DNA from 3 places in the Cellulomonas sp. HD19AZ1 genome. Region 1 is predicted to be linked to each of the others. Evidence: predicted binding sites of a transcription regulator. Region 1 holds the regulator's gene; each other region holds the start of a gene.
The links. Region 1 encodes HrcA, which represses chaperone genes, less so after heat shock. Its sites were predicted from a motif close to TTNGCACTCGNNNNNNNCGAGTGCNAA; they were not measured.
Positions count from the first base shown of each region.

Region 1 (2,263 bases):
CCGGTGCGTCGGGCACGGCGACCGACCCGGACGCGGTGCGGGTCGGCCGGGCGGGCGCGCGGGACGTCACGGGCGCGGTGAGGACGACGGGCTCGCCGTCGACCCAGAACCCCGGGCCGAGCCGGAAGGTCCGCGTGCGGCCCCGCCGGTCCTCGAGCACGACGACGTGCTGCCCGCCGGACTTCTCGACCCGCACGACCGCGCCGACCCAGCCGGTCTCGACGTCCTCGACGACGAGGCCGTGCTCGGCCGGCTGGTCGCGCGCCGTGCGCGGCGGGCGGTGGTGCGCGGTGCGGGGGGCGGAGCGGTCCGACGACAGCACGTCGGAGCCGTAGCGGTCGTGGGTCACGCGGGAGACTCTAGGAGGTCCGTGCGGGACGTGACGGGTGACGCGCTGCCTCGCCGTGGTCCCGCCGGAGGGACCGCGTAGAATTGGCACTCGGTCCGGGCGAGTGCTACGTCACGGGCCGCGGGGCGCCCCCCGCACGGGTGGGCGCACGGGCGACGGAGGAGGCGAGATGAGCGAGGACCGTCGGCTGGACGTGCTGCGCGCGATCGTCGAGGACTACGTCGCGACGCGCGAGCCGGTCGGGTCGCGCGCGCTCACCGAGCGGCACGCGCTCGGCGTGTCGCCGGCGACGATCCGCAACGACATGGCCGCGCTCGAGGACGCCGGGCTCATCGTCCAGCCGCACACCTCGGCCGGTCGCGTGCCCACCGACCTCGGCTACCGCGTGTTCGTCGACCAGCTCTCGGGCGTCAAGCCGCTCTCGGCGGCCGAGAAGCGCGCGATCGGCCTGCTGCTGGAGGAGGCGGTCGACCTCGACGACGTCATCGACCGCGCCGTGCGGCTGCTCGCGCAGCTGACCCACCAGGTCGCGGTCGTGCAGTACCCGTCGCTGCGGCGCTCGGCCCTGCGGCACGTCGAGCTCGTGCCCGTCGGCGCGCGGCACCTGCTGGTCGTCATCATCACGACCACCGGGCGCGTCGAGCAGCGCACGCTCGAGCTCCGCGAGGACCTCGACGAGTCGGTCGTCGCGCGTCTGCGCGTGCGCCTCAACGTCGCGGCCGCCGGGATGCGGCTGGCCGAGCTGGACGGCGCGCTGCAGGACCTCGCGGCGGAGTTCACGCCCGCGGGCGGCGACCTCGTGCGCGCCGTCGTCGCGGTGGTCTCCGAGACCCTGGCGCAGGAGAGCGAGGAGCGCGTGGTCGTCGCCGGCGCCTCGCACCTCGCGCGCAGCGCGGGCGCCGACTTCGCGCACACCCTCGGCCCGGTCCTCGAGGCGCTCGAGGAGCAGGTCGTGCTGCTGCGGCTGCTGTCGGAGATGGCCGAGGACGCCTCGGGCGTCGCGGTGCGCATCGGGCGCGAGACGCAGCACGAGGGCCTCGCGGAGACCAGCATCGTCACCAGCGGCTACGGCGGCGACGGGTCGTCGGTCGCCGTGCTCGGGTCGGTCGGCCCGCTGCGCATGGACTACCCCCAGACCATGGCGGCGGTGCGTGCCGTCGCCCGGTACCTGACCCGGATCCTCGCGGGCTGACGGCGCGCCGCGCACGCGCCGTCCGGCGCCCCGCGCAGGCCCGTCCACGCCACGCACGAGCAGGAAGCGAGCACCACGCCACGTGACCGACTACTACGAGATCCTGGGCGTCGCGCGCGACGCGACGCCCGAGCAGATCAAGAAGGCGTACCGCAAGCTCGCACGCGAGCTGCACCCCGACGTCGCGGGGACGGACGCCGCCACCGAGGAGCGGTTCAAGGACGTGTCGCGCGCGTACGACGTGCTCGGCAACCCCGACAAGCGGCGCGCGTACGACATGGGCGCCGACCCGTCGTCGCCCGGCGGCGGCATGGGCGGCGGCTTCGGGTTCCAGGACATCTTCGAGACGTTCTTCGGCGCCGCCGGCGGCGGTGCGCCGCGCGGTCCCGCGCCGCGCGCGCGGCGCGGCCAGGACGCGCTCGTGCGCCTCGACCTCGACCTCGCCGAGGCCGCGTTCGGCGTGCACCGCGAGATCCAGGTCGACACCGCGGTGCTGTGCCCGACGTGCGGCGGCACGTGCTGCCGCCCGGGCACGTCGCCCCGCACGTGCGACGTCTGCGGCGGGCGCGGCTCGGTGCAGCGCGTCGCGCAATCGTTCCTCGGCCGGGTCATGACGACGCAGCCGTGCGCGGCGTGCCACGGGTTCGGCACGGTCATCCCCGAGCCGTGCACCGAGTGCGCGGGCGAGGGGCGCGTGCGCTCGCGGCGCACGCTGTCCGTCG
Region 1 is NZ_SPHX01000001.1:502,960-505,222, forward strand. It holds gene E4A51_RS02280 (DUF3097 domain-containing protein) at 1-349, opposite strand, end outside; gene hrcA (heat-inducible transcriptional repressor HrcA) at 519-1,541, shown strand; gene dnaJ (molecular chaperone DnaJ) at 1,624-2,263, shown strand, end outside.

Region 2 (2,263 bases), on a different contig from region 1:
TCGTCCTTGGTCACGACGACCTTGCGCGCCGTGCCGAGCACCTCGAGGCCGACCTGGTCCAGCTTGAGGCCGACGGTCTCGGAGACGACCTGGCCACCGGTGAGGACGGCCATGTCCTGCAGCATCGCCTTGCGGCGGTCGCCGAAGCCCGGCGCCTTGACGGCGATGGACTTGAAGATGCCGCGGATCCGGTTCACGACGAGCGTCGCGAGCGCCTCGGACTCGACGTCCTCGGCCACGATGAGCAGCGGCTTGCCGGCCTGGATGACCTTCTCCAGCAGCGGCAGCAGGTCCTTGACGTTCGAGACCTTGGACTCGACGAGCAGGACGTACGCGTCCTCGAGGACCGCCTCCTGGCGCTCCGGGTCGGTCACGAAGTACGCCGACAGGTAGCCCTTGTCGAAGCGCATGCCCTCCGTGAGCTCGAGCTCCAGGCCGAGGGCGTTCGACTCCTCGACCGTGATGACGCCCTCCTTGCCGACCTTGTCGAGCGCCTCGGCGATGAGCTCGCCGATCGCCGGGTCGCCGGCCGAGATCGCGGCCGTGGCGGCGATCTCCTCCTTGGTCTCGACCTCCTTCGCCTGGTCGAGCAGCTGGGCGGTGACCGCCTCGACGGCCTTCTCGATGCCCTTCTTCAGGGCGATCGGGTTGGCGCCGGCCGCGACGTTGCGCAGGCCCTCGCGCACGAGCGCCTGGGCCAGGACGGTGGCGGTGGTGGTGCCGTCGCCCGCGACGTCGTCGGTCTTCTTGGCGACCTCCTTGACGAGCTCCGCACCGATCTTCTCGTACGGGTCCTCGAGGTCGATCTCCTTGGCGATGGAGACGCCGTCGTTCGTGATCGTCGGCGCGCCCCACTTCTTGTCGAGCACGACGTTGCGGCCCTTGGGGCCGAGGGTGACCTTGACGGTGTCGGCGAGCGTGTTGAGCCCGCGCTCCATGCTCCGCCGGGCCTCCTCGTCGAAGGCGATGATCTTGGCCATGGGGCTGTGATCCTTCTTCCGGTTCGTGGGGTGGCCGGTCGGTGCCCGCGACGGACGGGCCGCCGTGCGCGCTCACGTCCCACGCGCGACGGCCCTCACCTACGGCCGGTGTGCTGCTGTCACTCTCCACCGGAGAGTGCTAAGTCAATGGTTAGCACTCGACCCCTCCGAGTGCAAGCAGCGCCCGTGGTCCTGCCGTCCGCCCGCCGCGAAGGTCTAGGGTGCCGTCGTGCCCGACGCCGTCGTCGTGAGCCGCGCCCGGCGCGCCCGCGCCCGCGCGGTCGTCGTGCTGGTCGGGGCGCTGCTGGCGGCCGTGGCGCCGGCGCCCGCGGACCGCGCCGCCCCCGCACCGCCGGGCCCTCCGGCCGCCGCGTCGTCCACCGGGACGGGCACCGGGGCGGGGGCCGTCGGCGGGGTCGGCGCGGGCGTCGGGGCGTCGAGCACGACGCACGCACGGATCGACCTCTACCAGCAGGCGGTCGCGGTGCTGCCCGACGGCGCGCGGGCCGAGGTCCCCGTGGCCGCCGTCGCGACGTACCTGCCGGGCACGCGCGTGCCCGACCCGGCGGTCGCGGTGCTCACCGCGGCGCTCGGCGGCACGCCGACGACGACGGTGCCGCTCGGGCCGCGGGCCGCCCGGGCCGCCGCTGCCGAGCAGCGGGCCTGGCTCGCCGCCGGGACCGTGCCCGGCGACGACGGCCGGTACGCGGGCCTGGCACGCGCGGCGCTGCTCGACCTGCACGCCCTGACGGTCGACGGCGTCGTGGTCGCCGGGTGGTCGCCGCACTGGCGGTACGTGTGGCCGCGGGACGCGTCGTTCGTCGCGGTCGCGCTCGCCCGCACGGGCCGCGTCGCGGACGCGCTCGCGCTGCTCGACTTCCTGGCGGACGTGCAGGAGCCGGACGGGTCGTTCGAGGCGCGGTACCGGCCCGACGGCTCCGGGCCGCCCGACGACCGCGGCACGCAGAGCGACGGCACGGGCTGGTCGATGTGGGCGGCGGGCCTGGTGCTCGCCGAGGTGCCGGCGGCCGAGCGGCCGGCCGTCGCGGCGCGTCTCGCACCGCTCGTGTCGCGGTCGGCGGCGCACGCGCTGACGCTCGTGGCCGGGGGCCTGCCGCCGGCGTCGCCGGACTACTGGGAGGTCGCCGAGCACGAGGTCACGCTCGGCACGGCGGCCCCGCTCGTGGCCGGCCTCGAGCAGGCGGCGGCGGTGCTGTCGGCGGCCGACCGCCCCGACGACGCCGCGCGGGCCCGCGCCGGCGCGGCACGGGCGCGGGACGCGG
Region 2 is NZ_SPHX01000006.1:369,635-371,897, reverse strand. It holds gene groL (chaperonin GroEL) at 1-980, opposite strand, end outside; gene E4A51_RS14910 (glycoside hydrolase family 15) at 1,210-2,263, shown strand, end outside.
Region 2: groL (chaperonin GroEL) is a predicted target of HrcA. The motif match lies at 1,132-1,158, and genes of this name have one in related genera.

Region 3 (2,263 bases), 450 kb from region 1:
CGTGCCCTCGGCGGGGCCGCGCAGGTCGAGCTGGCGGCGCAGCGTCTCGGGCACCACGGCCGTGCCGCGCTTCTTGATGGTCAGGCGGCCCACGCCGCGCTCGCGCAGGTAGGTGCGCAGCCGCTTGAGGCCGAAGGGCAGGTCGTCGAGCACGCGGTACGCGGTCGCGAGCGGGTGCCACGCGGTGCGGTCCGCCAGGGCGTCGGAGGTCACGTAGGCGATCGTGGGGTCGATCAGGCGTCCGCGCACGCGGTGGGCGACCGTGCCCACGAGCCCCGCGCGGATCACGGCGCCGTCCGGCTCGTACAGGTACCCGCCCACCGGCCCGACCGGGGGCGCGTCGTCGTCGCCGTCGGGGTCCGCGCGCAGCGTGTGCGCGGCGCCGTCGCGCAGCACGAGGGCCGTGCGGCCGGGGCCGTCGGGAGCGAGCGGCCCGAACCACAGGCCGAGCTCGACGACCTCGCCGTCCGACGAGACCCACTGCGCCTCGGCGTCCACGGGCAGGTCGCGGTGGGCCAGGCCGGGGCCGAGCTTGAGGCCGAGCGCCGGGACGACGTCGCGGGTCGCGAGGACCGCGTCCAGCGGCGGGCTGTACGCGCTCGGGTCGAAGACGCGGCGGCCGCTGCCGGTGCGGCGTGCGGGGTCGGCGTAGACGCCGTCGACGCCCTCGGCCGCCAGGTCGAGCGCCGTGCCGTCCGCCATGCGCACCTGCACCTCGGGGAAGGCGCGCAGGTTGACGGTCGCGAGCGCCGCGGTCGTCTCGTCGACGTCGGTCGCGAGGACGCGCAGCCCGACGCCCGCGAGCGCGAGCGCGTCGGCGCCGAGCCCGCACGTGAGGTCGGCGACGTACGTGCAGCCCGCGTCGCGGTACCGCCGCGCGTGATGGGCCGCGACCTCGAGACGCGTCGCCTGCTCGAGGCCCGCGACGGTGAAGAGCATGCCCTCGGCGAACTCGCCGAGCTTGGCGTGCGCCTTGGCGCGCAGCCGGGACTGCGTGAGCGCGGCCGCGACGAGCGCGGGGTCGAGACCCTCCTTCTGGAGGCGTTCGGCGATCGGCATCGCGAGCCGCTCGTCGTACGGCGGCAGGGCCTGCAGCAGGGCCCACCCCTCCGGCTGCAGGAGCTTGACCAGCCCGGCGTCGTCCACGCGCCCAGCCTCCCACGGCCACGCCGCCGGGACGTCACGGTGCGTCACGGGGCGGTCCGGGCGCCGCGCCGCGGCCGCGTCACCGTGCAGGTCGGGGACCCGGATGCTGGCACTCGGGTTGACCGAGTGCTAACGCATTCCTAGAGTGAGGAACCGGCGGTCCCGTCAGGGGGCGCCAACCGCACAGGTGGCCCCGGCACCCGCGACGACGGCGGCGACGGTGCGGCGCAGACACTGCCTCAGAACGACTCACATGCGAAGGGGAGGTCCGCTGTGTCGGTCTCCATCAAGCCCCTCGAGGACCGGATCGTCGTCAAGACCCTCGAGGCCGAGACGACGACCGCGTCGGGTCTCGTCATCCCGGACAGCGCCAAGGAGAAGCCCCAGGAGGGCGAGGTCCTGGCCGTGGGTCCGGGCCGGATCGATGACAAGGGGAACCGTGTGCCGCTCGACGTGGCCGTCGGCGACAAGGTCATCTACTCCAAGTACGGCGGCACCGAGGTCAAGTACGCCGGTGAGGACTACCTGATCCTCTCGGCGCGCGACATCCTCGCGATCGTCGGCTGACGACTCCGCTGCACCCGGGGCCCGTCCCCGGCAGCACGAAGGCCCCCTCCGTCCCGGAGGGGGCCTTCGTCGTCGTGGGGCGACGCGTGACGGCGGGGCCGCGTCGTGAGGGGGACGGCGCGCGCCGCCCCGGTCGTGGGGCCGACGACGGCGCCGGGGACGACGGCGCCCCGGGCCGACGTCGGCGTCGGACCGGGGCGCGGTCGGTGGTGCGGGGTCAGGCGGTGCGGGTCAGGCGGTGACGCGACGGCCGGCGCGCTCGGCGAGCACGGCGGCGCGCTCGTCCTCGGAGAGGCCGCCCCAGACGCCGTAGGGCTCGCGCACGGCGAGCGACTGCTCGCGGCACTCGTTGAGGACGGGGCAGGTGGCGCAGATGGCCTTGGCGGCCTCGGCGCGGCGGCGGCGGGCCGAGCCGCGCTCGCCCTCGGGGTGGAAGAACAGGTCCTGGTCGGCGTCGCGGCAGGCGCCCTCGAACTGCCACTCCCACAGGTCCATCACCGGTCCGGGCAGACGCGAGATCTCAGCCATGGGGGTCCTCCTCGATTCGTGC
Region 3 is NZ_SPHX01000001.1:56,779-59,041, forward strand. It holds gene E4A51_RS00355 (class I SAM-dependent methyltransferase) at 1-1,146, opposite strand, end outside; gene groES (co-chaperone GroES) at 1,420-1,713, shown strand; gene E4A51_RS00365 (WhiB family transcriptional regulator) at 1,945-2,241, opposite strand.
Region 3: groES (co-chaperone GroES) is a predicted target of HrcA. The motif match lies at 1,253-1,279, and genes of this name have one in related genera.